4 regions of the Rhizobium sp. 01N447_2 genome follow, and region 4 is predicted to be linked to each of the others. Evidence: predicted binding sites of a transcription regulator. Region 4 holds the regulator's gene; each other region holds the start of a gene.
What was found. The regulator HrcA, encoded in region 4, represses chaperone genes, less so after heat shock. The targets are predictions, from matches to a motif close to GTTAGCACTCNCNNNNNGNGAGTGCTAAC.
Positions count from the first base shown of each region.

Region 1: AC1ECN_RS16485 (co-chaperone GroES) is a predicted target of HrcA. The motif match lies at 6,024-6,052, and genes of this name have one in related genera.
Region 2: AC1ECN_RS37925 (co-chaperone GroES) is a predicted target of HrcA. The motif match lies at 2,010-2,038, and genes of this name have one in related genera.
Region 3: groES (co-chaperone GroES) is a predicted target of HrcA. The motif match lies at 5,974-6,002, and genes of this name have one in related genera.

Region 1 covers NZ_JBFTQY010000020.1:1,481-9,891, reverse strand. The annotation lists gene AC1ECN_RS16515 (sugar phosphate isomerase/epimerase family protein) at 139-1,053, shown strand; gene AC1ECN_RS16510 (TIM barrel protein) at 1,095-2,018, shown strand; gene AC1ECN_RS16505 (Gfo/Idh/MocA family protein) at 2,026-3,192, shown strand; gene AC1ECN_RS16500 (hypothetical protein) at 3,275-3,445, opposite strand; gene AC1ECN_RS16495 (hypothetical protein) at 3,511-3,903, opposite strand; gene groL (chaperonin GroEL) at 3,969-5,603, opposite strand; gene AC1ECN_RS16485 (co-chaperone GroES) at 5,653-5,970, opposite strand; gene AC1ECN_RS16480 (hypothetical protein) at 6,481-6,744, shown strand; gene AC1ECN_RS16475 (hypothetical protein) at 6,741-7,076, shown strand; gene AC1ECN_RS16470 (hypothetical protein) at 7,073-7,402, shown strand; gene AC1ECN_RS16465 (DUF1488 family protein) at 7,393-7,668, shown strand; gene AC1ECN_RS16460 (transglutaminase-like domain-containing protein) at 7,696-8,411, shown strand, end outside.
Region 2 covers NZ_JBFTQY010000138.1:2,666-6,412, reverse strand. The annotation lists partial or broken gene groL (chaperonin GroEL) at 1-1,404, opposite strand, end outside; gene AC1ECN_RS37925 (co-chaperone GroES) at 1,557-1,871, opposite strand; gene AC1ECN_RS37920 (hypothetical protein) at 2,218-2,508, shown strand; gene AC1ECN_RS37915 (hypothetical protein) at 2,609-2,965, shown strand; gene AC1ECN_RS37910 (DUF2934 domain-containing protein) at 3,012-3,338, shown strand; gene AC1ECN_RS37905 (HD domain-containing protein) at 3,344-3,747, shown strand, end outside.
Region 3 covers NZ_JBFTQY010000016.1:49,902-66,011, reverse strand. The annotation lists gene AC1ECN_RS13265 (hypothetical protein) at 1-493, opposite strand, end outside; gene ileS (isoleucine--tRNA ligase) at 627-3,518, opposite strand; gene AC1ECN_RS13255 (bifunctional riboflavin kinase/FAD synthetase) at 3,805-4,788, opposite strand; gene AC1ECN_RS13250 (TIGR01459 family HAD-type hydrolase) at 4,820-5,668, opposite strand; gene groES (co-chaperone GroES) at 6,060-6,356, shown strand; gene groL (chaperonin GroEL) at 6,429-8,072, shown strand; gene AC1ECN_RS13235 (hypothetical protein) at 8,706-9,152, shown strand; gene AC1ECN_RS13230 (glutathione binding-like protein) at 9,216-9,926, opposite strand; gene AC1ECN_RS13225 (DoxX family protein) at 10,240-10,677, shown strand; gene AC1ECN_RS13220 (IS1182-like element ISRle11 family transposase) at 10,836-12,206, opposite strand; gene hisG (ATP phosphoribosyltransferase) at 12,309-13,004, opposite strand; gene AC1ECN_RS13210 (ATP phosphoribosyltransferase regulatory subunit) at 13,001-14,122, opposite strand; gene hisS (histidine--tRNA ligase) at 14,303-15,874, opposite strand; gene AC1ECN_RS13200 (hypothetical protein) at 16,107-16,110, shown strand, end outside.
Region 4 covers NZ_JBFTQY010000002.1:114,927-118,735, reverse strand. The annotation lists gene AC1ECN_RS01915 (nucleoside hydrolase) at 1-762, shown strand, start outside; gene grpE (nucleotide exchange factor GrpE) at 801-1,433, opposite strand; gene hrcA (heat-inducible transcriptional repressor HrcA) at 1,545-2,633, opposite strand; gene rph (ribonuclease PH) at 2,762-3,481, shown strand; gene AC1ECN_RS01895 (VOC family protein) at 3,478-3,809, shown strand, end outside.

The DNA of each region.
Region 1 (8,411 bases), on a different contig from region 4:
ATCAAGGAAGCATTGGAGCATGGGGGCGCCGCGGCAGTATCGTGCTGGCAATCCGGGAGGAGCACCGGACGTCCGAAACAAACGAGATCAAGGATCATCCGCCGGCCCGATGCGGCCGGGGGATGACGGAGGAACCAGATGAAGATCGCACTCGACCCGCATATGCACCGTCACCTCAACCTGCGCGACCTCTGCCGCAAGGCGGCGGAGCTCGGCTACGAGCATATCGAGCTTTCACCGCGCGACGACTTTCTGCCCTGGTGGGTGCGCCCGCGGGCGCACAAGGAACGCATCGCGGAATTCAAGGCGGCCCTGAAGGATCACGGCGTCCAGCTCGCCTCGATCCTGCCGATGTACCGCTGGGCGAGCCCGCATGAGGACGAGCGGCAGGCGGCGGTGCGCTACTGGAAGGAAGCGATCACGATCGCCGCCGAAATGGGCTGCGACACGATGAACTCGGAATTCGGCCGCGGGCCGTCGCCGGATCGCAGCCACCGCGCCAGCTGCTGCGGCGGCATGCATACCCACGAGCACAGCGAGGCCGCCTGGTGGCGCTCGATAGAAGAACTCGTTCCGGTGTTCGAGCGCGAAGGCGTCACGCTCAACATGGAACCGCATCCGGAAGACTGGTGCGAAACGCTGCATCCGGCGATCGACATGCTGAAGACCATCGGTTCGAAGAACGTCAAGTTCCTCTACTGCGCGCCGCATACCTTCTATTTCGGTGACGACATGGCGCAGATGATCCGCGATGCCGGCCCGCTGATTGCCCATGTGCATGTGGCCGATACCTATAATCACAAGGCCTCATCCGGGCTGCGCTACATCATCAATCCGCCGGGCGCGAAGGTCACCATCCATCAGCACATGGATATGTACCAAGGCGAGATCAATTGGGATGTCTTCTTCTCCTCGCTCGCCGCGGTCGGATTCGACGGCATCATCACCGCCTGCGTCTTCGGCTGGGAGGAGCGCGCCGACGATTCCGGGCGCTTCATGCGCTCCGAAATCCAGAAATATGTCGACAAATACTGGCCCGGAAAACTTGGCTGATCGTCAACATCCGCCCCGGCACCACTATCAGGAATAAAACCGTGACCATCACCATTACGACAGCCCCCTGTTGCTGGGGCGTGGACGACGTCAACAATCCAAACCTTCCCGCCTGGGAACGCGTCTTCGACGAGGCGGCGGCGGCCGGCTATGGCGGCCTCGAACTCGGCCCCTATGGTTACGTGCCGCTCGATGATGCGCTCGTCGCCAAGGCGCTCACCGAGCGCAATCTCTTCATCGTCGCCGGCACGATCTTCGACGATCTGGTCTCTCCTGAAAACCGGGAGACATTGCTGCGGCAGACGGATGAGATTTGCGCCGTCATCACCAAGTTGCCGCAGCCGGATCAGGTGGCAGGCCAGCGGTTCAGGACACCCTATCTCACAGTGATGGACTGGGGCCACGACGAGCGCGACTATGCCGCCGGCCATTCCGATCGTGCACCGCGTCTCGATGACAAGGCCTGGGCCGGGATGGTCGCCAATATCACGGCGATTGCTGAACTCGCTCAGCGCAAATATGGCGTGCGCGCCGTCATCCACCCGCATGCGGGTGGCTATATCGAATTCGCCGATGAGATCGAGCGGGTGGCAAGAGACATTCCGCAGGAGATCGCCGGCTTCTGCCTCGACACCGGCCATAGCTATTATGCCGGCATGGATCCCGTGGAGATGCTCCGCCGCTATGCCGACAGGCTCGATTACGTCCACTTCAAGGACATCGACCAGACCGTCTTCGATCGTGTGCTTGGCGAGACGATCCGCTTCTTCGATGCCTGCGGACAGGGCGTGATGTGCCCGATCGGCCGCGGCGTCATCGATTATCCCGCCGTCAAGCGAACGCTCGAGGAGATCGGCTATCACGGCTTCATCACCGTCGAGCAGGAGCGTGATCCGAGGAATGTCGCCGGCAGCCTCGAAGATGTGAAGCAAAGCCGCGATTACCTCAGGTCGGTTGGTTTTTAGGGAAAAGATGATGACGAATGACAGGCGAAAGCCGATCCGTTGGGGCATGGTCGGCGGCGGCAGAGGCAGCCAGATCGGCTATATTCATCGCTCGGCAGCGCATCGCGACGACGTCTTTGCCCTTGCGGCGGGTGCCTTCGATATCGATCCGGAACGCGGCCGCGCGTTCGGCGTCGATCTCGGGCTCGACGAAGCCAGGAGCTACCGGGACTATGCGGCGATGTTTGCGACTGAGGCCCGGCGGGCCGACGGCATCGAGGCCGTGTCGATCGCGACACCCAACAACACCCATTTCGCGATCTGCAAGGCAGCGCTCGAACATGATCTGCATGTGATCTGCGAAAAGCCGCTCTGCTTCACGACCACCGGGGCTGAGGAGTTGAAGACGCTGTCCCAGGCGCGCGGCCGTATCGTCGGCGTGACTTATGGCTATGCCGGCCACCAAATGATCGAACAGGCGCGTGCCATGGTCAGGAATGGTGATCTCGGCGAGATCCGCATCGTCAACCTGCAATTTGCCCATGGTTTCCATAGCGCTGCGGTGGGGGAGCAGAACCCCGCGACACGCTGGCGCGTCGATCCGAAATTCGCAGGCCCCAGCTATGTCCTCGGCGATGTGGGGACCCACCCGCTTTATATCGCCAAGGTCATCTTGCCGCACCTGAAGATCAGGCGGCTCCTCTGCACCCGCCAGAGCTTCGTCAAAAGCCGCGCGCCGCTCGAAGACAATGCGGTGACCCTGATGGAATATGACAATGGCGCGATCGCCACCATCTGGTCGAGCGCCGTCAATGCCGGCTCCATGCATGGCCAGAAGATCCGCATCGTTGGCTCGAAGGCCAGCATCGAATGGTGGGACGAGCGGCCGAACCAGCTCTCCTACGAGATCCAGGGCGAACCGGCCCGCATCCTCGAGCGCGGCATGGACTATCTCTACCCCGAGGCCAGGATCGACGACCGGATCGGCGGCGGTCACCCGGAAGGTCTCTTCGAAGCCTGGGCGAACCTCTATCGCCGCTTCGGCTTTGCCATCAACAATGAGCGCGGCCTCGCCCCTGCGGGGATCGAAGACCTCGTCTTTCCCGATGTCGATGCCGGACTGGAAGGGGTGCGCTGGGTGGAAAACTGCGTGCGGTCCGCCGATGCTGGCGGGATCTGGCTGGATTACAGCTAGGATCCTCTCCTCAGATCGCACCGTATGCCGGCTTTACACGGCTGCGCTGGAGATCTGTCCAAGAACGCCTTCATACCCCCTCTCAGATAAGCTGATCGTCATCTTCCGTTGCCTGGGGCGCGCGGCGACGCGTGCTGTCATTGGCGGCTTTCTTATGCTCGTCGGCAGCTGCCTTGCGGATTTTCTGGAAGCGGTTGTCGCCCGCGTCTTCTGCGGCTGGCTGCGGGTCGGTCTTTTTCACGAAACGGATCACGGGTCATTTCCTGCTTTGACAGTGGCAGCGCTCCGCACCATATCGGAGCGCTCTGGAAAATGGTGTCAGACGGCAAGCGCGGTGGCGCAGGCTTGAACACTTCGGCTGTCGGGAGAGGTTTGCCCAGGCATGGTCGCCCAGCCGCCGGCCTCGACAAACTGACGCTGCTTGTAGCCTTCGGTAATCGCCTTGAACTCGATCAGTTTAGCGCTCGCATCCGGCGCCGCCTTGAACCGCTCGACGCAAATGGCGGACGCCAGCTCTCCGCGTGCGATGTCGCCGGCGGCGGCTGCCGCTTTGCTTGATGTGCCGCCTGTTACCCAACCTCCCCAGCTGAATCCGATGATCATCGTGGCGATCGCCGTGACGACGCAGGCCCAGGCGAGAAGCGTCTTGGATGGCTGATAACTGTCGAAACGCTGGGTAATCGATGTCTTGCTGCTGCTCTGCACGGACATTGGAATTCTCCTTGTCTGTTGTTCGGATTGTGCCATCCGGCGACGCCGGAACGGTTCAGGCTGGCTCAGTATCCCATAGCGCCCATGCCACCATTTCCGGCAGCAGACGCTGTGTCTCTTGCGGGAATGTCGGCGATCATCACCTCGGCGGTGATCAGCAGCGCCGCGATCGAACCGGCGTCCTGCAGAGCGGTGCGGACGACCTTGGCAGGATCGACGATGCCGGCCTCGATCATATCGACATAGGTCTCCGTCTGTGCGTCGAAGCCCTGATTGTGATCATTGCTGCCGGCGAGTTTTCCGACGACGATCGAGCCCTCGAACCCGGCATTGTCGACGATCTGCCGGATCGGGGCTTCGAGCGCCCTGATCACGATCGAGATGCCCGCCGTCACGTCGGCGTTCTCCCCGGTCAGTCCCGTCAGCGCCGACTTCGCGCGCAACAGTGCCACGCCGCCGCCGGGCACGATGCCCTCTTCGACCGCCGCACGGGTGGCGTTCAGCGCATCGTCGATGCGGTCCTTCTTTTCCTTGACCTCCGTCTCGGTCGCGCCGCCGACGCGGATGACCGCGACGCCGCCGGCGAGTTTCGCCAGGCGTTCCTGCAGCTTTTCCTTGTCGTAGTCGGAGGTGGTGTCTTCGATCTGCGCCTTGATCTGCTGGATGCGCGCCTGGATGGCCGCCTTCTCGCCGGAGCCGTCGATGATCGTGGTGGTCTCCTTGTCGATCAGCACACGCTTGGCGTGGCCGAGCATATCGAGCGTGACGTTCTCGAGCTTGATGCCGAGATCCTCGGAAATCATCTGGCCGGCGGTCAGCACGGCAATGTCTTCCAACATGGCCTTGCGGCGATCCCCGAAGCCCGGCGCCTTGACGGCCGCGACCTTCAGGCCGCCGCGCAGCTTGTTGACGACAAGCGTCGCCAGCGCCTCGCCTTCGACGTCCTCCGAGATGAGGAGCAGCGGTTTGCCGGTCTGTACGACGGCTTCCAGGATCGGCAGCATCGCCTGCAGGCTGCCGAGTTTCTTCTCGTGAACGAGGATATAGGGCTCCTCCAGTTCCACGCGCATCTTCTCGGCATTGGTGACGAAATAGGGCGAGAGATACCCACGATCGAACTGCATGCCTTCAACGACATCGAGTTCGGTCTCGGCGGTTCGCGCCTCTTCGACTGTTATGACGCCCTCATTGCCGACCTTGTCCATCGCCTTGGCGATCATCTCGCCGATGGTGGCGTCGCCATTGGCGGCAATGGTGCCGACCTGTGCGATCTCGGCTGACGATTTGACCTTCATCGCCCTCGCCTGGATTTCCTTGACGACGGCGGTAACGCCGAGATCGATGCCGCGCCTGAGATCCATGGGGTTCATGCCGGCAGCGACGAGCTTTGCGCCTTCGCGGAAGATGGAGGCGGCGAGCACTGTTGCCGTCGTCGTGCCGTCGCCGGCAAGATCATTGGTCTTCGAAGCCACCTCGCGCACCATTTGCGCGCCCATGTTCTCGAACTTGTCTTCGAGCTCGATCTCCTTGGCGACGCTAACGCCGTCCTTGGTAATGCGCGGTGCGCCATAGGCCTTGTCAATGACGACGTTGCGACCCTTCGGGCCAAGCGTCACCTTGACGGCGTTGTTAAGCAATTCGACGCCGCGCAGCAGGCGGTCGCGCGCGTCGGTGGAGAATCTGATTTCCTTGGCAGACATGATGTTTCTTCCCAGTTCGATCTTGAGATGCGGGTCGGAAATTCGACCCTCAGGCGGCTTTGTCAGCAGCCGCTTCGGTCTTTTCGACGATGCCCATGATGTCGGTCTCCTTCATGATCAGAAGGGTTTCGCCATCGATCGTGACCTCTGTGCCCAACCACTTTCCAAACAGAATGAGATCGCCGACCTCGACATCAAGCGGGACCAGAGTGCCGCTTTTGTCGCGCAGGCCCGGGCCGACTGCGACCACTTCACCTTGCTGCGGCTTCTCCCTGGCGGTGTCTGGAATGATGATCCCGCCCTTGGATTTGACATCGCCTTCCGCACGTCGAATGACGACGCGGTCGTGAAGTGAACGGAATTTCATAGAGGTCTTTCTGCTGCCGGCGCGTATGGCGGCTGCAGTACATAAATAGCACCCGTGGCACTCGATTGATAGGAGTGCTAATAAATATTGTCCACCAAGGGAATTTCTTGAAAAATTCAGGAAATCAATTTGAACGGATATTTTGTATTAATCCAGAAATGAAAAGAATTTTTTCGCCGTCGCGCTCAATTTTATTTAGCATATCGTGACGTTAATTTAGCGTTTTTTATAGATAAATCCGAATTATCTTGATTTAAACTCAATCAAGGCGCAATGATAGACCTCGTCGATTTGGCCGACTTGGCTTCGCGGTGTCAGAGACCTACGACCCGCCATCACCACTGAATTCTCGATAGCGAATGTATGACGTCGTTCCGGCGTTCATTTCGCCTGTTCCGATCCGGAATGAGCTTGGCGCTGACCGCGGATGTACCGGCAGCCTCGAGTTCGTCCGGCTCGGATCTCAACGATACAGGAACGCTTCAGTGTATTCCTGCGGAGGCCTCAGCCGTGACAAGTCGCACCACAGAAACCGTCGTCCGTTTTTCATCTCCATTCCGCCTGCCCGGTTTCGACGGGGCGCAGCCAGCCGGAGAATACCGCGTCGATTATGACGAGGAATTGATCGATAGCGTTTCCAGGCTTGCCTGGCGACGGGTCGGCGCCTTCATCCACTTGCCGGCGATCGCCGCGCAGAGTTCGACGCAGCAGATGATGCCTGTCCACCTGTCAGATCTCGAAACCGCGCTCGAAAAGGACCACAAACTGTCATGACCGCTACGCGCATCCCGCAACGCAATGGACGCTCGATCCGACGCGAGGCAGCAACACATATCTTCAAGGTGGGGCAGACCGTCCGGGTGAAGGACGGGTTCCTGGTCGTTCCCTCCAAGCTCCCCGAGACATACCGCATTACCGCTACGCTGCCTCTGAGAGGAAATGTGCTGCAATACCGCATCCGCAGTGACGATGAACGTCATGAGCGGGTCGCGACGGAAGACAGCCTGGAACTGGTAAACCTATCGCCCGCCGGCAGCGGCGCAACACTGATCGAGAGGACGTTTGGCCATGGCCACGGCCCGAATGACGAAAGGTTGACATCGTGAACAGCCATGAAGACGAAGCCGAACGAAGACGGAATGCCTTTGCCGTCGGCACATGGGAAGACAAATGTGGCGCGTCCGGTCGCTACTCCATGGAGATCGAACACGACCGCCGGATCGAATCCGCCCGTTCGTCGACCGTCTATCGTGTCTCAGCAGGCGTTCCAGTGCTCGCCGACCATGCCATGACCGGCAAGAGCCGTTCGGAGGCCGGGAACGACATGATGTCCTTCAATCTTCTCAACATAGGATACCGGAAGGAATGGCTCAGGCTGTCGGACGCCGCTCGGAGTGCTCGTGAGACCCCGCCGGTTCAACCGTGGCGCTAGCCTTCCTGAACCAAAGCCGTAGCTTCGATGCGGCGAGAAATGCTGTGCGCTTCGTCGGCCATGACGGCATGTTCCAGGTGTTGTTCTTCATCGAGGTTGGCGCTCTGGCGAAATCCGACACCGCATTGCAAAGAACCGAGCCTTCGGAAACGAATTGGCTTTCGTTATTCGACGCCCTGCGCAACTCCATTCAGGACGTGGCACACAAAGCCTATTCCTACCGCCGCCGCGCCTTCTATACTCTAACTGCGGCGGACTTCCGCTAGGCGGATCCGGACGCGCGAGAACGCTCCATGTTGATCCGTTACGGCTATGAAATTACGCTGACCTGCCCGCAGCCGACCGCATTGGTATGCCTGTTGTCGGTTCATGATGATCGTGCGGCCGACATCAGAATTCCGGAAACGGTCTTCACCACGCCCGATGTTCCCACTTCGACTTATCGCGACCTCTTCGGCAACCGCTGTCTCCGGCTGATTGCCCCGGCGGGCGACCTGACCATATGGGGCGATGCGACGATCGAAGACGACGGCAAACCGGACAGGTCGCTGCCAGGCGCCAGGGAGCTCCCGGTTTCGGAATTGCCGGATGATTGCCTCGTCTACCTGATGGGCAGCCGCTATTGCGAGACGGATCGTCTCAGTCAAATTGCGTGGGATATGTTCGGCACCGTCTCACCTGGCTGGGGCCGCGTTCAGGCGATCTGCGACTTCGTTCACGGCCACATCCAATTCGACTACATGCAGGCGCGATCGACGCGGACAGCCTTCGAGGCGTTTCACGAACGTGTCGGCGTCTGTCGCGACTTTGCGCATCTCGCGGTGGCGTTGTGCCGTTGCCTCAACATTCCTGCCCGATATATCAATGGCCATCTCGGCGACATCGGTATTCCGGTCGTCGATCCGATGGACTTCAGCGCCTGGATCGAGGTCTTCCTGGACGGTGCATGGCATACATTCGATCCGCGCAACAATACGCCGCGGATTGGTCGTATCATCGTCGCACGCGG
Region 2 (3,747 bases), on a different contig from region 4:
CTTGCCGACGATGATCGAACCTTCTGCGCCGGCGTTCTCGGCGATCTGGCGAGCCGGCGCCTCGACCGCGCGGCGAACGATGTCGACACCGACGCGCTGGTCGCCATTGGCGGTCTTGATATTGTCGAGCGCCTTGACGGCGCGCAGCAGCGCCACGCCGCCGCCCGGCAGGATGCCTTCCTCGACCGCAGCACGGGTGGCATGAAGCGCGTCGTCGACGCGATCCTTCTTTTCCTTCACCTCAACTTCCGTCGAGCCGCCGACGCGGATGACGGCAACGCCGCCAGCGAGCTTGGCAAGGCGCTCCTGCAGCTTCTCTCGGTCATAGTCGGAGGTGGTTTCTTCGATCTGAGCCCTGATCTGGGCCACACGACCTTGGATGTCGGACTTGGCGCCTGACCCATCGACGATCGTGGTGTTTTCCTTCTCGATCGAGACCTTCTTGGCACGGCCGAGCATGTCGAGCGTGACGGATTCGAGCTTGATGCCGAGATCTTCGGAGATGACGGTGCCGGCGGTCAGGATCGCGATGTCTTCGAGCATGGCCTTGCGGCGGTCGCCGAAGCCCGGCGCCTTGACGGCAGCAATCTTCAGGCCGCCGCGCAGCTTGTTGACGACGAGCGTTGCGAGAGCTTCGCCTTCGACATCTTCAGCGATGATGAGGAGCGGCTTGCTGGATTGGACGACGGCTTCGAGCACCGGCAGCATCGATTGCAGGTTTGACAGCTTCTTCTCATGGATGAGAATATACGGGTCTTCGAACTCGACCCGCATCTTGTCGGCATTGGTGACGAAGTAGGGGCTGAGATAGCCGCGATCGAACTGCATGCCTTCGACGACTTCGAGTTCGGTCTCCGCAGTCTTTGCTTCTTCGACGGTGATCACGCCATCATTGCCGACCTTTTCCATGGCTTCCGCCAAAAAGTGGCCGATTTCGGCATCGCCATTGGCGGAGATTGTGCCGACCTGGGCGATTTCGGAATTGTTGGAGATCTTGCGGGCGTTGGCCTTCAGTTCCGCGACGATGGCGGCGACCGCAAGATCGATGCCGCGTTTCAGGTCCATCGGGTTCATGCCCGAAGTCACGGCCTTGGCGCCCTCCTTGACGATTGCCTGGGCCAGCACCGTTGCCGTCGTGGTGCCGTCGCCGGCGACGTCGCTGGTCTTCGAAGCAACTTCGCGGACCATCTGGGCGCCCATGTTTTCGAACTTGTCTTCGAGTTCGATTTCCTTGGCGACCGAAACGCCGTCCTTGGTGATGCGCGGGGCGCCGAAGGATCTTTCGATCACGACGTTGCGGCCTTTCGGGCCGAGGGTCGCTTTCACGGCGTTGGCCAGGATGTCGACACCACGCAACATCTTCTCGCGGGCTTCGGTGCTGAATTTGATTTCTTTAGCAGCCATGTCCTCACTCCTTCATAGGCAGCCAGAGCAATTCCAGGAAAGTACGAAGGGGTTTTCCGTTCGGAATTGCGTCAGAAATAAAATGTTGGAGCGGTTCTGCGTTTCCATGAAAAGCTGAAGCGCTCCAGCGTGGACGGATGTCAGCAGGGATCTCATGCGGCCTGCTTCTTTTCGCCCTGGGTTTCGATGATGCCCATCACGTCGCTTTCCTTCATGATCAGCAGATCCTCGCCATTGATCTTGATCTCGGTGCCGGACCATTTTCCGAACAGGATGCGATCGCCGGGCTTGACGTCGAGTGCCTGGATCTGGCCGGCGTCGTTGCGTGCGCCGGGGCCGACGGCGATGACCTCGCCTTCCTGCGGCTTTTCCTTGGCAGTGTCGGGAATGATGATGCCGCCCTTGGTCTTTTCCTCTGAATCGACCCGGCGGACGAGAATGCGGTCATGAAGCGGTCGGAACGACATGTCTTCCTCCATCGATAAACAGTGATGACGTTGTCCTTAGCCGGACCGGATGACCAATCCGGGCGGGTGCTCGCGCGCGAGCCTTGCGAGAATGATTTGGTTCGATGGTTTTYCAATTCAAGAGGTGATGGAAGAAAAATTGGCACTCCCTGCTCGTGAGTGCTAACGCCCGGCAGGGAACAGAAAATCGCCTCCCGCGTTCGAATAACGAAGGCGACGGCGTGGTGCCGGAGGCGAGTTCCAGCAGGATTGAGGCTTGAATCCGGATTTCGGCATTCCCAACTCTTTGATGATCGAGGCTTGTTCAAGCTCGGTCATCGTCCCACGTCTTTTTGGAGTGAGTGACATGGAAGAGAAGACCAATATCATCAAAGACCTCAGTATCGAGGAACGCGAGGAAATCCTCGTCGATATCGCTCGTACGCTGGAGGAGACGGCTCGCGAGGCCTATGTCGAAGGCAACACGCAGTTTGCCGCACTTTCCAACAATATGGCCGAAACGATCCGCGTCAACGCCGATGAACTCGCCCGTGATGATCCGGAAAATGCCGAGCTCGTATTTCAGCAGGCGACGGCGATGATCTCGCAATTCGAAGCCGTGCACCCCTATCGAATGGTGAGTATGGCCGTTCATTGATTGCCGGGCGGTGCGGGGCGCTCGCTCAAATCAATCTCCACCCACGCGGAACTCTCACTGCTTGCAAAGGTTAGTGGATCACAACATCGAGAGGTGATCCATGGTGACTTCCAGATTAAACGTGCCGCCCGAGAGCGGGACAGATGACGCGCGTTCCGCCGATACGGAGCGAGCCGAGACCGATCGTAAAAGGGCATTGGAAAATGCCCGGCGCAACGCGAGTTCGACATCAGGCCGCGATAGCGACACTGAAAACCCAAGCCTGAAGCTTGCGAAAGAATATCTCAGCCTCGGCGGCCACCGTCGGTCCATGATCGACGACAACATCACCGATGTTCGCCAATGGGATGAGGATCCACCCGAGGCTGAGCGGTTCTGGAAGGAACGGGTGGAGACGCTTTCGAAGGATAAGCGCAAACAGGTGGAGGATTTTCTTCCAACCATCAACACGCCGTGAAAGCGGCTGGGCTCGTTCTTCGGATGAAATGCGCTTGGAGGCGATCATGGCTATAGACAAGCACGAGCAGATCCGTCGCCGTGCCTACGAAATCTGGGAGGCCGAGGGCCGCCCGGACGGCGCCGATCAGCGCCACTGGCTTCAAGCCTGTGACGAACTGGCCGGCGAGGATGAGAATGAGACGCTGCAGAACCTGCTTGATGAAGACGACAGGGATGATGCAGCACTGCTTCAAGGCGCCGGTGAGAGCGGCGATCTCGATCGCCCACGAGCGAGGCCTGTCCAGGCCGCGATGGCCCCCGTCCCTGACATCGAGATGACGACGGGCGAAAAGCCTTCCCGACGGAAGATCAGGAAGACAGAGGGGTCGTGATCGCCATGCAGCATCTCGACCATGCCATCCAGATCGCTCTTACAGCCCATGAAGGTAAGGCGGACAAAACCGGCCGGCCGTTCTTCGAGCACTGCCAGCGGGTAGCCCTTCTGGTTTCTGGTGACGAGACGCGAACGGTCGCCTACCTTCATGACGTTGTCGAAAAGGGAAGCGGCTGGACGCTCGACAGGCTGAGGGAAGAAGGCTTTCCGCCGGCGATCATCTCGGCGGTGAATGCTCTGACACGGCGGCCGGACGAGCCGGACGACGACTTCGTCAGACGTGCGGCATCAAACCCGTTGTCCTTGCCCGTCAAGCGGGCCGATCTCGAAGACAATCTCCGGCAGGCCGAACAGGCCGGCAAGAAAACGGAAAAATACCAACGCGGCCTGGATCTCCTGCGCGACAT
Region 3 (16,110 bases), on a different contig from region 4:
GCGGATCTGATATATAGCGGCGCTGATCGATATAGGAGCCCTTCTGCAGGGCGCGGGCTTCGCGATAGGCCTTGGTCTGGGCTTCCGTCGTACGCCGGCCGCCTTCGATCGCAGAGCTTGCGAGCGGCGAGCGGTAATTCGGATTGTCCGAATTCGCGTCAGCTTCCGAAACGAGACGGGCGCGGGTCTCCTCCGGCGATTCAAGCCATTGCGGGTTGTCCTTGTTGGCGACCGTCTGCTGCGGCGCAACGAGGGTCTCTTTCTGCGCCTGGGCCGGCAGCACCAGCGTCGGTCGCGGCGTGTACTTGACGCCCTTGTTCTTCGGGTCCGGTCCGGTCAACGACACGGACTGGCCGAGATCGTCGGTCAACTGTTCCATGGCGGTCTTGTCGGTGCCGTAGGTCGGGCTGCTGGCGCAACCGGACACCAGGGAACATCCCGCCATGACGACAGACAGGCAGGCGCCCATACGGAACCAATGCGTTGCTAACATGAAAACCCTTCCAGCCCTGCCGGTGCAATCATCGCCCAACCGGACAACCGTCCCCCTGACGCAAAAATCCGGCCATTTTCAGGCAGCTTTTACCGGATGAACCGCGAAAGCGCAATTCACCCGGCAATATTCTTCACGTGAGCGCGGCGAGTTCGCGAAGGGCGGCGGCGTCGCGGGCCGAAACATCGGGATATTCCGGATCGGAACCGACATCCCTGGTGATGCGCCAGGAGCGGGCGCATTTTTCACCCTCTGCCAGCTTCGGCACGACGCTGACCTCAGGCACCTCAGCCAGGCGGAAGGCTTCCGCCGGGCCTTCACCGGCGTTGATCTCGATTGCCGAGGTGATGCAGACTTCGGTGAAGTCCTGGCCTTCCAGCGCCTTCAGCAATTCCGGATCGGCGATGTGGACAAGCGGAGCCGCTTCCAGCGAAGAGCCGATGCGCTTGTCCTTGCGCTCGATTTCCAGGGCGCCGGTCACGACCGAACGCACGGCGCGGATCTTCTTCCACTTCTCGGCCAGGGCATCGTTGCGCCATTCCTTTGCGACCGGAGCAAACTGCTCCAGATGCACGGAAACGGCGGCCGGATTGCGCGACAGCCAGGCTTCCTCGGTGGTGAAGGGCAGCATCGGGGCAAGCCATGTCACCATGCAATCGAAGATCTGACGGATGACGTGCAGGCTGGCGCGCCGGCGCAGGCTCGACGGCGCATCGCAATAGAGCGCATCCTTGCGGACATCGAAATAGAAGGCCGACAGCTCGACATTGGCGAAATCGATCAGCGCGCGGGCGATCTTCTTGAAGTCGAAGGCATCGTAGTTCTCGCGCACCATCTCATCGAGTTCGGCAAGCCGGTGCAGCATCAGCTGCTCCAGCTCCGGCAGGTCGACAAGCGCGATCTCCTCGCCCTTGTCGTGGGCGAGCGTGCCGAGCATCCAGCGGATGGTGTTGCGCAGCTTGCGATAGGCGTCGACATTGGTCTGGATGATCGTCTTGCCGACGCGCAGGTCGTCGGCATAATCCGAGGTCATCACCCAGAGGCGCAGGATATCGGCGCCGGCGTCCTTCATCACCTCCTGCGGGGCGGTGACGTTGCCCTTCGACTTCGACATCTTCTCGCCCTTCTCGTCCATGGTGAAGCCATGGGTGAGGACGGCATTGTAAGGCGCACGGCCGCGGGTGGCCGCCGATTCCAGCAGCGACGAATGGAACCAGCCGCGATGCTGGTCGGAACCTTCGAGATAAAGATCGGCCGGCCATTTCAGATCCGGGCGGTCTTCGAGCGTGAAGGTGTGCGTCGAGCCAGAGTCGAACCAGACGTCGAGGATATCCATGACCTGGGTCCAGCGGGAATGGTCGTGGTCATTGCCGAGGAACCGCTCCTTGGCGCCTTCGGCAAACCAGGCGTCGGCGCCCTCATGTTCAAAGGCTTCGAGGATGCGGGCATTGACGGCTTCATCGACCAGAACCTTGCCCTGCTCGTCGGCAAAGACGGCGATCGGCACGCCCCAGGCGCGCTGACGCGAGAGCACCCAGTCCGGGCGGCCCTCGATCATGGCGCGCAGGCGGTTCTGGCCGGCGGCGGGCACGAAGCGCGTGTCGTCGATCGCACCGAGCGCGCGCGAACGCAGCGTCGTGCCGTCGGCAAGGGTCTTGTCCATATAGACGAACCATTGCGGCGTGTTACGGAAGATGACCGGCTTCTTCGAGCGCCAGGAATGCGGATACTGATGCTTCAGACGGCCGCGGGCGAAGAGCGCGCCGCGGGCGATCAGTTCCCTGATGACACGGTCGTTGGCATCGCCCTTCTTGCCGTTGTCATCGATGACGCGGGCGCCCTCGAAGCCGGGGGCGTCTGATGTGTAGAAGCCGCCGTCGTCGACCGGGAACGGGATCTTGGTCTCGATGCCGCGGGCCTCAAGCGTGCGGACAGCCGACATCCAGGCATCGAAGTCTTCGCGGCCGTGGCTGGGTGCGGTGTGCACGAAGCCAGTGCCGGCGTCATCGGTGACGTGATCGCCATCGAGCAGCGGCACGTGGAATTCATAGCCGCCGTCGAGACCCTTGAAGGGATGCGCGCAGGTCATCGCTGCGAAGTCGGCCGCAGAGACATCGCTCAAGCGCTTGTACTGCAGCTTGGCCTTGGCGAAGGATTCCTCGGCCAGCTTATCGGCAAAGATCAGCCTTTCGCCCGGACGCGGTCCGAAATCGTTCTCGGCGGCCGTCACCTCGTAGAGACCGTAGGAGACACGCGCGGAAAAGGAGACCGCGCGGTTGCCGGGGATCGTCCAGGGCGTGGTCGTCCAGATGACCACGAACGCATCCTTGAGCGCGACCGGACCTTCCACGACCGGGAATTTCACCCAGATCGTGTCGCTCTCATAATCCTGGTATTCGACCTCGGCCTCGGCCAGCGCCGTGCGCTCGACGACCGACCACATGATCGGCTTGGAGCCGCGATAAAGCTGACCGCTTGCGGCGATCTTCAAGAGTTCGCCGGCGATGCGCGATTCCGCGTGGAAGTTCATCGTCGTATAGGGATTGTCGAAGTCGCCCTCGATACCGAGACGCTTGAACTCTTCCGCCTGGACCTTGATCCAGCCGGCGGCGAATTCACGGCATTCCCGGCGGAATTCGTTGACCGGAACCTCGTCCTTGTTCTTGCCCTTCTCGCGGTACTTTTCTTCGATCTTCCATTCGATCGGCAGGCCGTGGCAATCCCAGCCGGGCACGTAATTGGCGTCGTAGCCGCGCATCTGGAACGAACGGTTGATGACGTCCTTGAGGATCTTGTTCAGCGCGTGGCCGATATGGATGTTGCCGTTGGCATAGGGCGGACCGTCGTGAAGGACGAATTTCTCGCGGCCGGCGGCGGAAGCGCGCAGTTTCTTGTAGAGACCCATCTCCTGCCAGCGCTTGACGAGTTCAGGCTCCTTCTGCGGCAGGCCGGCGCGCATGGGGAAATCGGTCTCGGGCAAATAGAGGGTCTTCGAATAGTCGATCTTTTCGGCTGTGTCGGTCATGTCGGACAATCATTTCTGGCGGCCCAGGAAGGGGCGCAACGGGCGTGAAAAAGCTGGTGACGGAAGCGCTCGTATCCAAGCGCCAAAAACCCGGACCTTCCGGCCGCTTAGCGCGCGCGGAAGGCCGGGCCGATAATTCGCATCATCATTGCCAGCCGATATTTCGTCATCGCGCCGGTTCATAGGCGTTTTTGCCGGGAAAAGGAAGAGAAGAATTCGCGGTTGGCAATCGACATCAACGGCTGGAATCGCCGGTGTCCCAGCGACAGCCGCACTCAAGGCGACCTCAGGAAAAGCAGAGTTTCCGATCAAGCGCGCCGAGCGGCTTGACACCCGCAAGCAGCGCCCTCGCCTCTTCCTCATCGCGCTTGATCTGGGCAACGAGCGGATCGAGGCCGTCGAATTTCAGCTCGGCGCGGAGATAACCAAAGAAGGAGACGGAGCAGAGCTGGCCGTAGAGATCGCCGCTGAAATCGAAAAGATAGGTTTCGAGCAGCGGCGCGCCGTTTTCCGTCACCGTCGGGCGGCGGCCATAGCTTGCAACAGCATCGTGGAGCGTGCCGTCCTGGCGGCGGAAGCGGACGGCGTAGATGCCGGCGGCAAGATCGACCTCCGGCGGCAGGCGCATGTTGGCCGTCGGGAACCCCAGTTGCCGGCCGAGCTTTTCGCCGTCGATCACCTCGGCTTCCACCGTATAGCGGTAACCGAGCATGCCGGCGACTTCACTGACATTGCCCTCCTGCAGGAGCGCGCGGATATGGCTCGAAGAGACGACATCGGCGTTTTCGTCACGGAAGGCATCGATCAGGGTGACGCCGAAGCCGTAGGTATTGCCGGCATTCATCAGGAAGGCGGGACCGCCCTCGCGGCCACGGCCGAAATGGAAATCGAATCCGGTGACGACTTCGGAAGCGCCGAGCCAATCCTTCAGGATCGAATGGATGAAATCATCGGCCGAGCGCTGCGAGAATTCGTAGTCGAAGGGATACTCGATGACGGCGCCGAAACCCAGCGCTTCCAGGATGCGGGCCTTCAGGGGCGCCGGCGTCAGGCGGAAGACCGGCGCCTGCGGCCGAAAAACCGTACGCGGATGCGGCTCGAAGGTTAGCACCAAAGCGGGGATACCGCGCGCCTTGGAGATTTCGAGCGCTCGGTTCAGCACCGACTGATGGCCACGGTGCACGCCGTCGAAATTGCCGATGGCAATGACGCCGCCCTTCAGATGGGCGGGCAAGGGTTCCCGGGTTTCATTGCGGTGGAAGACGGTCATCGGCTGGCTTCTCTTCATGCAAGGCGTGTCTTCATGCAAGGCGGGGCATCCACCACTTCGGCGCGGCGTTTTCCCGTTCGAGATAGGCGTTGAGGATCGCCTCGTCGGTTTCGCCGTTGAGGGTGTATTCCTTGGCGTGGATACCGCCGCTGATGTAGAGAAGGTCGAGCCCATAATTCAAGGCGCCGCGCACATCGGTCGGCATACCGTCGCCGATCGCCAGCACCCGCTCGACGGGGAAATCACCGCGAACCTCGCGGGCAGCCGAAAGCGTCGCCTCGTAGATCGGCCGGTGCGGCTTGCCGGCGATGCGGGTTTGCCCACCAAGCTGCTCGTAATAGGCGGCCATGGCGCCGGCGCAGGGGATGATGCGATGGCCGCGTTCGACGACCAGATCGGGATTGGCGCAGATCATCGGCACGTCGCGGGCTTTGAAATCGAGAAGCATGTCGGTGTAATCCTCCGGCTTCTCCGTCTCGTCGTCGAAAAAGCCGGTGCAGACGAGCGATAGCGCTTCGCCCGCGGGCCTGCGCTCGATGTCGAGGCCATCAAGGAGCGGGCTGTCGCGCTCGGGTCCGAGCAGAAAGACCGTCTTCGGCCCTTCGGAGATCAGCCCGCGCGTGACGTCGCCAGAAGTGACGATCCTGTCATAGGCGCTGTCGGGAACGCCGATCTGGAGCAACTGCTCGACCACCTGCCAGGAAACGCGCGGCGAATTGGTGATGAGGACGACGGCGACGCCGTTCTCGCGGGCCGCTTCAAGGGCGGCTGCCGCCTTCGGGAACGGATCGACGCCGTTGTGAACGACACCCCAGACATCGCAGAGCACCACATCATATTGACCTGATATCTCCGAGAAGTTTTCTATCCGCCTGGCCATTTCGATTTCCCGATTTGTTTCAGTCACCGGTGACATTGCAAAGGCGCAAGACGAAGGCAAGGAATTTTCTTCGCTGCCCGGCCCATGCGAAGAACTCGAAGGCGATCCGAGGGCACGGATAGCAAGGGGTTTGACGATTATCCCGAAGCGGCAGATCGCCGACGGCGGACGAGTTCGGCAAAGTTCGCCTGCGCCAGGGTTTCGGCCGCAATCTCCGACTATTCTCCGGTCTCTTCACAATTCCGGCACAAAAATTCGTGATTGCTCTCATTGACTCCTCTCGGAGCCATCCCTAAATGCTCGTCGCTAGCACTCACCGCAAGGGAGTGCTAACATCTATCCATGTGGGCCACTCCGGTCCGCGAATGTCATTCGATCGAGGGATTAGACAATGGCAAGCACCAACTTCCGCCCCCTTCACGACCGCGTCGTTGTTCGCCGCGTTGAGTCCGAAGCCAAGACCAAGGGCGGCATCATCATTCCCGATACCGCCAAGGAAAAGCCGCAGGAAGGCGAAATCGTCGCCGTCGGCTCCGGCGCACGCGATGAGTCCGGCAAGGTCGTCGCACTCGACGTCAAGGCTGGCGACCGCATCCTGTTCGGCAAGTGGTCCGGCACCGAAGTCAAGATCGACGGCGAAGACCTTCTGATCATGAAGGAAGCCGACATCATGGGCATCATCGGCTGATCGGCCGACCTGCTTTCCCGAAATGGCTGACGGGCCTTTTGCCCGAACAACTCGAATTCAGGAGTTAAGAATATGGCATCTAAAGAAATCAAGTTTGGCCGCACCGCGCGCGAAAAGATGCTGCGCGGCGTCGACATTCTCGCCGATGCAGTGAAGGTCACGCTCGGCCCGAAGGGTCGTAACGTCATCATCGACAAGTCCTTCGGCGCTCCGCGCATCACCAAGGACGGCGTTTCGGTCGCCAAGGAAATCGAACTCGAAGACAAGTTCGAAAACATGGGCGCCCAGATGGTCCGCGAAGTTGCTTCGAAGACCAACGACATCGCCGGCGACGGCACCACGACTGCAACCGTTCTTGCCCAGGCGATCGTTCGCGAAGGCAACAAGGCCGTTGCAGCCGGCATGAACCCGATGGACCTGAAGCGCGGCATCGATCTTGCTGTTGCCGACGTCGTCAAGGATCTCCAGGCCAAGGCCAAGAAGATCTCCACCTCGGAAGAAGTTGCACAGGTCGGCACGATTTCGGCAAACGGCGACAAGCAGGTCGGTCTCGACATTGCTGAAGCCATGCAGAAGGTCGGCAACGAAGGCGTCATCACCGTTGAAGAAGCCAAGACCGCCGAAACCGAACTCGAAGTCGTCGAAGGCATGCAGTTCGACCGCGGCTACCTCAGCCCCTACTTCGTCACCAACCCGGAAAAGATGATCGCCGACCTCGAAGACGTCTTCATTCTCCTCCACGAGAAGAAGCTGTCGAACCTGCAGTCGATGCTGCCGGTTCTCGAAGCCGTCGTCCAGACCGGCAAGCCGCTCCTCATCGTCGCTGAAGACGTCGAAGGCGAAGCCCTCGCAACGCTCGTCGTCAACAAGCTGCGCGGCGGCCTCAAGATCGCTGCCGTCAAGGCACCTGGCTTCGGCGACCGCCGCAAGGCCATGCTCGAAGACATCGCCATCCTGACCGGCGGTACGGTCATCTCCGAAGATCTCGGCATCAAGCTCGAATCCGTCACGCTCGACATGCTCGGCCGTGCCAAGAAGGTTTCGATCTCCAAGGAAAACACCACGATCGTCGACGGTTCGGGCGCCAAGACCGACATCGAAGGCCGTGTTGCTCAGATCAAGGCCCAGATCGAAGAAACCACCTCCGACTACGACCGCGAGAAGCTGCAGGAACGCCTTGCCAAGCTCGCCGGCGGCGTTGCCGTCATCCGCGTCGGCGGCTCGACGGAAGTCGAAGTGAAGGAAAAGAAGGACCGCATCGACGACGCGCTCAACGCGACCCGCGCTGCCGTTCAGGAAGGCATCGTCCCCGGCGGCGGTATCGCTCTGCTCCGCTCCTCCACGAAGATCACCGTCAAGGGTGCAAACGACGACCAGGAAGCCGGCATCAACATCGTTCGCCGCGCCCTGCAGTCGCTCGTTCGTCAGATCGCTGAAAACGCAGGCGACGAAGCCTCGATCGTTGTCGGCAAGGTCCTCGACAAGAACGAAGACAACTTCGGTTACAACGCCCAGACATCCGAATATGGCGACATGATCGCCATGGGTATCGTCGACCCGCTCAAGGTCGTTCGCACGGCGCTGCAGAACGCTGCTTCTGTCGCATCGCTGCTGATCACCACCGAAGCCATGATCGCCGAACTGCCGAAGAAAGAATCGGCTGGCGGCGGCATGCCGGGCGGCATGGGCGGAATGGGCGGAATGGACATGATGTGATCGGCGAAAGCCATCACTGACTACCATTCCGGCATCCGGAATAGGAAGGGCGGCTCTCGGGTCGCCCTTTTCTTTTGCCCAAAGCGATTCGACGTGCGGCCCACTGGTTTGCATAGCCGATGAACGTCTGACCAGCTCTCTATTGCTGGCCCCGGGCGCGAAGCTTGCGCCAAGCTTGCGCTGCCCGCGCCTTTCTCAACCTAGCGACATGCGAGAGACTACAGCGTTCTGGCAAGATTTTCGGCCTGACGCGGAGTGAAAAACGCTTCCAAAGCCCTCAAGGATGATCTTCGGATGCTGTTTCTCGCGAAGGCTCGCGCAAATGCGGACATCTCGGGAAAGGATGCCGATCCGAATACCCCTTAAAAAGCCGTTGCCGTTTGTCCAAAAGCCCCTATAAATCCGCGCTGCAATTAAAGCGCGCCGGCGATAATTTTTCGCCAATAGACGAGGCCGGAGCGCGGAAGGCGATGCATGAACGTTCGGCTTCGAAGGGCTCCGCTTACGGAGGCCAGATGGCCGTGGCAATAATCGCCGGAGGTAAGCGCGGGCATCATGCCCGCTGCTGCGTGATCCTGTTTCTTTGTGTTTGCCGAGCGTGCGGCGGGAGCCGCATCCGAACGGGGGAACGCCTTGTTTAAGATCGCCAGAGCCAATGCAGCCATGCCTTTGACACCCGGCTCGCTTGATGACGCCAATCAAAATCACGAGATGTTGGCGCAGTTTTCCGTCTCCGAAGCCTGGACTGGAGATTTTTCGAGCGGCATGCTCCGTCTCGGCGAGTGGAGCGCGATGCTGCACGGCCTCGCCGCACAGGAATGCGGACTTTTAAGCTTGATCCGCTGCTATGATACCAAGGACCGCGGCCACATATTGGAGCTGTTCGAGCAGGCGGCGACGCTCTGCTCCTCCTTCTGTTTTTCGACGACGATCATCATGCCGAACGGCTTTCGCCAGCCGCTCTTTTGCATGGGCGAGTCCAACGGTCTGGAAGAAAAATTCAGCGGCAGCATGGTCGGCGTCTTCGTCTTTCCGCGCTTCAAGCTGGAAGGCGCAAAACAGATATCAAGCCGGCGATAGGCCGGAAATTAAGATAAAAGGCCGCCTCGAGGGCGGCCTTCGTGCTTTCCGGCGATCCGTCCGTTACTCCGGCTTGACCGGTATGTTGAGGCCCCTGGCACTTGCCGGACGAGCGATGCAGCGCTCCAGCCAATCCGAGACGGCGGGGAATTTCGCGTATTCGAGAACCTCGCGGCCGCCATAGAAGATATCGGCACCGCGAACCCAGGTGAAGGTGGTGATGTCGGCGATCGTGTACTGATCGCCCATGATCCACTGACGGCCCTTCAACCGGTCTTCAAGCACCCCGAGCAGCCGTTTGGATTCATCGCGATAACGCTCCACCGGGTAGGCGTTGTTGGCGACCTTGTCGGCGGCGAATTTGTAGAAATGTCCGAACTGGCCGAACATCGGGCCGATGCCCGCCATCTGGAAAAACACCCACTGGATGGTTTCATATCGGCCGGCGGCATCGGCAGGGATGAGCTTGCCGGTTTTTTCCGCGAGATAAAGCAGAATGGCGCCGGATTCGAAAAGGCCGATCGGCTTCCCGTCCGGACCGTTTGGATCGATGATCGCCGGGATGCGACCGTTCGGGTTGAGAGATTCGAATTCCGGCGACTTCTGCTCGTTGGCGGCGAAGGAAATATAATGCGGCTCATAGGCGAGGCCGAGCTCCTCGAGGGCGACTGAGACCTTCACCCCATTCGGTGTCTGCAGGGAATAGAGCTGGATGATGTCGGGATTTTTCGCCGGCCAGCGCGTCGTGATCGGAAATGCGGAAAGATCTGCCATCGGATTCTCCATGTTGGGCGCCGACCATAAAAACCGGGCTCGGCAAAGGCAAGCGTGGGCAGCCAGTGCATGTCGCCCAAAAGTGCGCAGCGGTTTTGGGACAACGACCTACATGAAAACAAAAGATCCAAGCGCGTCGCTTGAATGCGGTCGAACGCGACGCGCTTTGGAGATCGTTCCATATTAGTGAACGAAGTGTCCCCTTCCGTTTATCTTTCCACAACGCAAGAAAAGAGCGACATAGAGGCATCCGAGGTCGAACCGGTGCCGGGGCACCAAGATCTCCAGAGTCCTTCAAACGGAGACAACGTCCATGTCGAACAACGTCATCATCTTGATTGCCCGTATTCTTCTTTCCTTCATGTTCATCTTTGCCGGCTTCGGCAAGGTGACCGATCCGGCAGCGACCGCCGGCATGATCGCCGGTGCCGGCCTTCCGGCTTCCACCGCGCTGACCTATCTCGCCGGCCTCTTCGAACTCGCAACCGGCATTGCCGTGCTCGTCGGCTTCCAGGTCCGCATCGTCGGCTGGCTGCTGGCCGTCTTCTGTGTCTTCACCGGCGTCGTCTTCCACCTTGCGCCGGTCAACGTTCCGGATTTCCCGGCTGCCGCCAACGGCTGGATCAACGGCCTGAACTTCGTCAACTTCCTGAAGAACATCACGCTCGCCGGCGCCTATATCATGCTCGCAACCAACGGCGCAGGCGCCTACTCGCTCGACGCCCGCCGCGGCGCCTACGCGGCTGCATAACGCCAGCAGAACATCCTCCCGGACATACAGAACCCGCCGTCATCCGACGGCGGGTCAGACCGCTGACAAACCCGTCGATTTTTCGGCGGGTTTTGTTTTTGCGGATTGGATTTTTTTGGCGGTAGTGTTTTGGCGGAGGTGAAGAAGGATGTATCGGCTCACGCCATGGCTGGTTTTGACGCTGTGGTGAGCGCCATTGCGATCTTCTTGATGTTTTGGGCGGCCGCAGCCAACAGGCACTGGCATGAGACTCGGGTGAGACTTCGGAAGCGGGCATAGCGATGCCCGTGAAGCTGCTTGGCATCGGCGAAGGAACGTTCGACCGTCTCCTTTCGCCGCTTGTAGATTGCCTTGCCCCAAGGGGTCAGGCGGTTGGCATCGGTGCGCTGGCGGGCATCGGCCCAGACATGGCGGGTGATGGTACGTGTCGCCGTGGCGTTATTGGTGCAGGAGGCCAACAACGGACAATCGCGGCAGATGGCAGGATCCGAACGATAGTGGCGATAACCGTTGCGGTCGGTGGTGGCATAGGCGAGCAGTTGGCCTTCGGGGCAGCGGTAACCGTCTGTCTCGGGCTCATAGCCGAATTTCGACTTGCGCATCATGCCGGCTCTGGGCGGGGTCGGATTGCGATAGCCGGTGACACCGAGGATGGTGCGGTCTTCAAGACCCTTGGCGATGCCGGATGTCGCATAGCCGGCATCCAGCCCGACAGCACCGACCTCGAAGCCGAACCGCTCACGCTGCCGGTCCAGCCGGTCGAGATAGACGATACTGTCATGCACATTGGCGGGCGTGACATGGGTGTCGGTGATGATCGCCAGCTTGCCATCCACCGTGCGGTGATCGAGGTAGAAGAAGCCCTTCGGCTTGCCGTCGCGCACCATGTAGCCGCTGTCGGGATCGGTGCGCGACACCTTGGTTTCCTTCACCTCCGGCTCGCGCTCTTTTTCCTTCAAGGGCTTCTGGCCGTGGAGTGCCCGCTCGGCCTCAATCGCCCGGTCGAGGTCGGCCCAGTAATCGGAACGCGACTTTTCGATCATCGCAAGATCATATTTGCCCTTGTTGGCATTCGCCTTCAGATGCGTTGAATCCGTATAAAGCACCGTGCCATCCACCAGGCCATGACGGATCGCCTGCTCAACGATATGATCAAAGATGTCCTGTGCAACCGAGGTGTCGTTGAAGCGCCGGCGGCGGTTTTGCGACAGCGTCGAGGCGTCAAACACACCATCCGTCAGCTTCATCTGCAGAAACCAGCGATAGGCGACGTTGACCTCAATCTCGCGCACCAGCTGACGCTCCGAGCGGATGCCGAACAGGTAGCCAATGAACAGCGCCTTGAACATCAAGGTCGGATCGAGCGGCGGGCGGCCGTTGTCGGCGCAATAAAGCCCCGCAACCCGGCCATGGATGAAGGAAAAGTCGATCACCGCATCGATCTTGCGAAGCACGTGATCCTTTGGCACCAGGCTGTCGAGCGTCACCATCTCAAGAGCCGTCTGGGTGGGGGCAGGTTTCTTCAACATGTCCCAATGAATCACAAACCCCTGGACGGTGCCAGGGGTTTGTCAGCAGTCTGACCCGCCGTCATCCGACGGCGGGTTTTTCTTGTGTCTAGACGGCTGATATCAGAGGGCGGCGCGCACCGCGTCGATGATCGCCTGCACAGCGGGTTCGCCGGCGTGGTTTTCCTTGCGGGCGCGCACCAGGCAGGCCTGCGAATGCAGGATGACGCCGTCCTGGAGCACCTTCAGGTGGTTGGCGCGCAGCGTCGAGCCGGTGGAGGTGATATCGACGATGATATCGGCCGAGCCGGAGGCGGGAGCGCCCTCGGTGGCGCCCAGGCTTTCGACGATGCGATAAAGCTGGATGCCGTGCTGGCTCGAAAAGAACTGCTGGGTCAGCCGCCAGTATTTGGTGGCGATGGCAAGGCGTCGGCCGTGGCGGGCGCGGAAATCGGCGGCGACATCGACGAGATCGGCCATGGTGTCGACATCGAGCCAGATCTCCGGCACGGCAACGACGACATCGGCGTGGCCGAAGCCGAGCCGGGCGCAGAATTCGACGCGCTTGTCGACCTCGGCAAAACCTTCCCGCATCAGATCCTCGCCAGTGACGCCGAAATCGACGGTGCCGTTGCCGATTTCACGGGAGATTTCGGAAGCCGAGAGGAAGGCGATCTCCACATCATCCCAGCCTTCGACGCGGCCGCGATAGGAGCGGTCGTTGCCGACCGCGGAAATCGTCATGCCGGCACGTTCGAAGATCGCCGAAGCGTCCTCCTTCATCCGGCCCTTGGAGGGAAGCGCGATGGTGATGGTCATGCGGCTGCCCTTTCGGTTTCGATGCGGTCGAGCCAGAAGGAGAAGCCGACGGCCGGAATACGGTCCGTCGCACCGAGAAAGGTCAGGAGCCGGTCGAAACGGCCGCCACCGGCGAGCACCGCGGTCGAGCCCTCCACCGTCACCTCGAAGACGAGGCCGGTGTAATAGTCGAGCGGCCGTCCGAAGGCGGCGCGGTAGTCGAGGCAGGAAAGATCGACGCCGGCATTATAAAGTGCTGCAACGCGGCCATTAAAACGGGAAAGCGCATTGCCGAGTTTCAGGCCGGCAGCATCGGCGAAACCGGAAAGGGCTGCGGAAGCATTGACCAGCGGCACGTCGAGCGACAGGAACTCTTCCAGCACGTGGAAGGCTGCATCATCGAGGCGCGTTTCGGACAGGATGAGCTTTTCCTTGAGCCTTCGGGCGATCTCCAGGGCTGAGCGGCCGGCATTCGTCGAATAGCCGGTCTTCTGCATCTCCCGCTCAAGATGGGCGACCAGCGCCTGCTCGTCGCCCGATGCGACCAGCCTGGCGATATCGTCGTCGAGCCCGGTGACGAATTGCGGGCTGACGAGGCTGGCAAGCAGCGCCTCTAGCTGCGTCATATTGCCGAAGGCGTGGATCAGACGCTTCTGCCAGCCAAGCGGCAGGCCGAGCGCCTGGACGACCGCCTCGAACACCGCCTGATCGCCAAGCGTCACCGACAGGCGGCGGCCCGGCAGCAGGCGGGCGAGAATGCCGGTGGCATCGCCGATGGCGCGGGCGTCGGCGTTTGATAGGTCGATATCGCCAAGATCCTCGATGCCGGCCTGATAGAATTCGTTGGCGCCGTCGCGACGCTGGCGGAAAACTTCGCCGAGATAGGCATAACGCTTCGGCGTGCCGGTCGCCGTCTCGATGTGGCGCAGACAGACGGGGATCGTGAACTCGGGACGCAGGCAGAGGCTGGCGCCGGTTTCGCTCTCCGTCATGAAGATGCGGCGGCGCAGATCTTCGCCGGCGATATCAAGGAAAGGTTCGGCCGGCTGAATGACAGGCGTGTCGATGCGCTCGGCGTTGCGCGCGTCGAATTCGGCAAGCAGGTCGTCAGCGAAGTCGGGGAGGTTGATCAGGGGCATTGGCTTGACTTCCCTCTTCTCCCCAGCGGGGAGAAGATGCCCGACAGGGCAGATGAGGGGGATGAGGAGTGTAAACGACGAATGTCCTGAGCGGCGAGCGAAGGACAGCTTCTGCCATGCCGCCCCCTCATCCGACCCTTCGGGCTACCTTCTCCCCGAGGGGAGAAGGGGAGATCTCTCTCAAACGTCGTCATCTGTGTCACCGGCTTGAGCGGGATCATATGGAGTTTCGAAGCCGGAGCTAGCCCTTTTCCGATCCTCGGCCTGCGCAGCCAGGATCTCCCTGACCTTGGCGACGAGGTCGGCTTCCGGCGCCGTCTCCTGCGCCACGCGCGCTTCGCGCCAGCTGGCATTGTCCTCGATCTCGCCGGAGAGCCGCTTGCCTTCGATCAGATCCTTGATCTGCACGACGCCTTCGGCGCGCTCGTCGCCGCCCTGGATGATGGCGACGGGGCAGCCGCGGCGATCGGCATATTTCAGCTGGTTGCCGAACTTCTTCCAGTTGCCCTGGAACATCTCGGCGCGGATGCCGGCGGCGCGCAGTTCCTGGGTCATCCTTTGATAGCGGCCCATCGCCTCGACATCGCCGTCCATGACGGTCACCAGCACCGGCTCTATGACCTCGGTGGCACCAAGCTTGCCGAGGTTCTTCAGTGCCGTCATCAGCCTGGAGACGCCGATCGAAAAGCCCGTCGCCGGAACCGGCTGACCCATGAAGCGGGAGACGAGGCCGTCATAACGACCGCCGCCCCCGACCGAACCGAAGACGACTTTTTCGCCCTTTTCATTGGTGACGTCGAAGGTCAGTTCGGCCTCATAGACCGGGCCTGTATAATATTCGAGGCCGCGCACGACGGAGGGGTCGATCTTGATGCGGTCAGGGCCATAGCCGGCGCTGGTCACCAACGCACCAATGAAATTCAGCTCCTCGACGCCTTCGCCACCCCTGGCGGTTCCCGCAACCAGCTCGGCGAGACGGACAGCGCTTTCGGCATAGTCCGTGATGCCGACAAAGAACAGCACCTTGTCGATCTGCTCCTTGTCGAGACCGGCGCCCTTGGTGAAGTCGCCGGATTCATCCTTGCGGCCGGGACCGAGCAGCAGGGCCACTCCTTCCGGGCCGAACTTGTCGAGCTTGTCGATGGCGCGCAGCACGTTGAGCCGCTGGCCGGCCTTGTCGTCGCCGCCGAGACCGATCGCCTCGAGCACGCCGTCCAGAACCTTGCGGTTGTTGACGCGGATGACATAGTCGCCGCGCTTGATGCCGAGGGCTTCCAGCGTATCGGCCATCATCATGCACATTTCGGCATCGGCCTGAACACCCGGCGCACCGACGGTATCGGCATCGAACTGCATGAACTGGCGGAAGCGGCCGGGGCCCGGCTTCTCGTTGCGGAAAACATAACCGGCGCGATAGGTGCGATAGGGCAGCTGAATCTCGTTGAAATTCTCGGCGACATGACGGGCGAGCGGCGCCGTCAGGTCGTAACGCAGCGACATCCACTGTTCGTCATCGTCCTGCAGCGAGAAGACGCCTTCGTTCGGCCGGTCGCTATCGGGCAGAAACTTGCCAAGCGCATCGGTATATTCGAACAGCGGCGTTTCGAGCGGATCGAAACCATAATGCTCATAGACTTCCCGGATCTTTGCCGTCATCTCGTTGACGGCGCGGATATCGCCGGCCGTTCGGTCGACGAAGCCGCGCGGCAGGCGGGCCTTGAGCTTTTGCGGTTTCTTCTGCTTGTCGTTCATTTCCGGGAATTCCACTGACTGTGACAGTGGCGGTTTCCTAGCGGATTGGGCGGGGAGCGGCAAGGGCGAAGGCCCTTGATCTCAAGAGCATTCCCGTTTTTCTCGGAGTCACGGAAATGCTCTATCTCTCTGTTTTCACGCAATTCCGAACGCAAAACCGCTGCGCACTTTTGCTGGAATTGCTCTAGACCGGAATCGATTGAACGAAAAGGCATCCATCAGAAATGCGGATATGC
Region 4 (3,809 bases):
ACGGAGACCAAGGTTTTCGCCGGCGCCGACGCACCGATCGCCCGCAAGCTGGTGACGGCCGAACATGTGCACGGCAAGACCGGCCTCGACGGTCCGGAGCTGAACGAGCCGACGATGGCGCTGCAGCCCGGCCATGCCGTCGACTTCATCATCGAGACGTTGCGCCATGAGCCTGAAGGCACAGTGACGCTGTGTACGCTCGGGCCGCTCACCAATATCGGCATGGCCTTCCAGAAGGCGCCCGACATTATCCCCCGCATCCGCGAGTTGGTGATGATGGGCGGTGGCTTCTTCGAGGGCGGCAACATCACGCCGGCGGCCGAATTCAACATCTATGTCGACCCCGAAGCCGCCGATATCGTCTTCCGCTCAGGCGTTCCGATCGTGATGATGCCGCTTGATGTGACGCATCAATTGCTGACCCGCAAGGACCGGGTGAAACGCATGGCCGAGATCGGCACGGCGCCGGCAAAGGCCATGGTCGAGATGCTGGAATTCTTCGAACGCTTCGACATCGAGAAATACGGTTCCGACGGCGGGCCGCTGCACGACCCGACCGTCGTCGCCTACCTGCTCAAGCCGGAGCTTTTCCAGGGCCGGGACTGCAATGTCGAGATCGAGGTCCAGTCCGAACTCACCGTCGGCATGACGGTCGTCGACTGGTGGCATGTGACCGAGCGCAAGCGCAACGCCAAGGTTATGCGCCATGTCGATGCGGATGGCTTTTTCGATCTGTTGATCGAACGCTTCGCCCGCATCTAACGCTTCGGCTTTCCCTTCTTCCCCAGGAGGAAGGGATATCAGGCGTCCTTCTCGTCGAAGACGGAGTTGGTTTCGGCTTCCGCCGGCTTCGGGCCGCCCTTGGCGACACCGACCATGGCCGGGCGCAGCACGCGCTCGCCGATGGAGAAGCCTGCCTGCACGACCTGCACGACCGTATTGTTCGGCACGTCTGGGTTCGGCACCTCGAACATTGCCTGATGGAAATTCGGATCGAACTTCTGGCCAACCGGCTCCAGCTTGCGAACGCCGTGGCGCTCGAGAGCCGACAGCATGGCGCGCTCGGTCATCTCGACACCCTCGATCAGCGTGCTAAGGCCGGCATCGGCCGCAGCCTTGGTCTCCGGAGAGATGGCATCAAGCGCGCGGCGTAGATTGTCCGAGACGGCGAGCATGTCGCGTGCAAAGCCCGCGACGGAATAGGACTTGGCATCCTTCACCTCGCGCTCGGTGCGCCGGCGCAGATTGTCCATCTCGGCAGCAAGGCGCAGATAGCGGTCGCGCAGTTCGCCGTTTTCGGCTTTCAGAAGCTCAAGCGCGTCCGGCTGGACGGCCTCTTCCTGCGCAGTTTCGTTCTCGACGTAGGCGGTAGCATCGGCTGCGGCATCCGCCGCAGTTGCGTCAGGTCCGTTTTTCGTCGTGTCATCAGTCATGACGGTCTCCGGTTGGTGTCTTCAGATGCGCCCGATATCGAGGTTTGACCGAAAAAAATCAAGTCTGCGTGACAAAGAAGCGAAAATTCCGCGTGCTTGGCAGTTGCGGCGTCAAAGCTGGTTGCGCGAAAGGCGGGAGACGAGCTGGGCCGTATAGTCCACCATCGGCACAATGCGGGAATAATTGAGCCGCGTCGGGCCGATGACGCCGACAGCGCCGACGATGCGATCGTCATCGTCACGATAGGGTGCGACGATGAGCGACGAGCCGGACAGCGAGAAGAGCTTGTTTTCCGAWCCMATGAAGATGCGCACGCCCGAYCCGCTTTCGGCSAGYTTSAGSAMCTCGATCAGYCTGTCCTTCTTCTCGAGATCGTCGAACAGCAGGCGCAGSCGGTCGAGATCCTCGGCGCCGGCCAGGCCTTCGAGCAGGTTGGCGCGGCCGCGGATGATGAGCTGCGTCGGCTTTCCCTCGTCCGGGCTGCCGGCCCAGACAGCGATGCCGCGCTCGACCAGATCGCGCGACAGGGCATCGAGCTCGTGGCGGACGTCGTCCTTCAACCGGCTTAATTGTTTGCGGAGTTCCGGCAGGGTCTGGCCGGACATATGCGCATTGAGAAAATTCGCCGCCTCCGTCAGCTGCGAGGAGGTGACGCCCGCCGGCAGCTCGATGATGCGGTTCTCCACCTGATCGTGATCGCCGACGAGCACGGCCAGCGCCTTTGTCGGTTCGAGCCGGATGAACTCAACATGTTTCAGCACCGGATCGCTTTTCGAGGTGATGACGAGGCCGGCGCCGCGCGAAATGCCGGATAACATGCGGCTTGCCTCGTTCATCATCGATTCGACGGGATTGCCGCCGCTTTCGGCCCGCACCTGGCGGTCGATGTTGGCGCGTTCCTCGGCGGAGAGGTCGCCGACCTGCATGAAGGCATCGACGAAGAAGCGCAGGCCGATCTGGGTCGGCAACCGGCCGGCGCTGACATGCGGCGAATAGATCAGGCCGAGCTCTTCGAGATCGCTCATGACGTTGCGCACCGAGGCCGGCGACAGCGACATCGGCAGGATACGGGACAGGTTGCGTGAACCGAGCGGCTCGCCGCTTTCCAGATAACCTTCGACGATGCGACGAAAAATTTCCCTGGAGCGCTCGTCCAGCGCAGCTACAGCATCCGAAACCGACGTCGACCTGATGCCCATGAAGCTTTCGAACCCGTGCTGATGATACTTCCCGAAAAGTAAGTCAAACTAACACCCGTGGCAAAAGGGAATTTGCAAATGAGCGCCGCCAATCGTAGAAGCGGTCAAATAAACTCCAGGAGATAAGAATGCGGCCTTCAGGCAGAAAAATCGACCAGATGCGCAAGGTCTCGTTCGAGCGCAATTTTTCCAAGCATGCGGAAGGCTCCTGCCTGGTGAAGTTCGGCGACACGCATGTGCTCTGCACGGCGAGTCTCGAAGAAAAGACGCCGCCATGGCTGCYCAATACCGGCAAGGGCTGGGTCACGGCCGAATACGGCATGCTGCCGCGGGCGACCGGCGAACGCATGAAGCGCGAGGCTGCCGCCGGCAAGCAGGGCGGCCGCACCCAGGAAATCCAGCGGCTGATCGGCCGGTCGCTGCGCGCCGTCGTCGACCTGCAGGCGCTCGGCGAACGGCAGATCACGCTGGATTGCGACGTCATCCAGGCCGATGGCGGCACGCGGACCGCCTCGATCACCGGCGGCTGGATCGCGCTTTACGACTGCCTGAAATGGATGGAAAGCCGCAACATGATCAAGGTCGACCGGGTCCTGAAGGATCATGTCGCCGCCATCTCCTGCGGTATCTTCGCCAGCCAGCCAGTGATCGATCTCGATTACATCGAGGACTCCTCGGCCGAGACCGATGCGAACTTCGTCATGACGGGCACCGGCGGCATCGTCGAGATCCAGGGCACGGCCGAAGGCACGCCGTTCAGCGAAAGCGAATTCACCTCGCTGATGCAGCTTGCCAGGAACGGCATCGGCGAACTCGTGGCGCTGCAGAAGCAAGCCATCGAAGGGTGAGCCCCATGCTGGAGGGCATGTTGGAAACGGCGCTCTATGCGCGGGATCTCGACCAGGCCGAGACGTTTTACGAAGACGTTCTCGGGCTTGAAAAGATCACCCGCGCCGCCAACCGGCATGTCTTCTTCCGCTGTGGGCCTGGCGTTCTGTTGATCTTCAATCCCGAGGAAACGGTAAAGCCGCCGGCGCCTGGATCGCTGCAGGTGCCGCCGCACGGCACGAGCGGCCAGGGCCATGCCTGTTTCCGGGTGTCCGGCGGCAATATCGATGCCATGGCCGAGCGGTTGACGGCAGCGGGCGTGGCGATCGAATCCGAAGTGCACTGGCC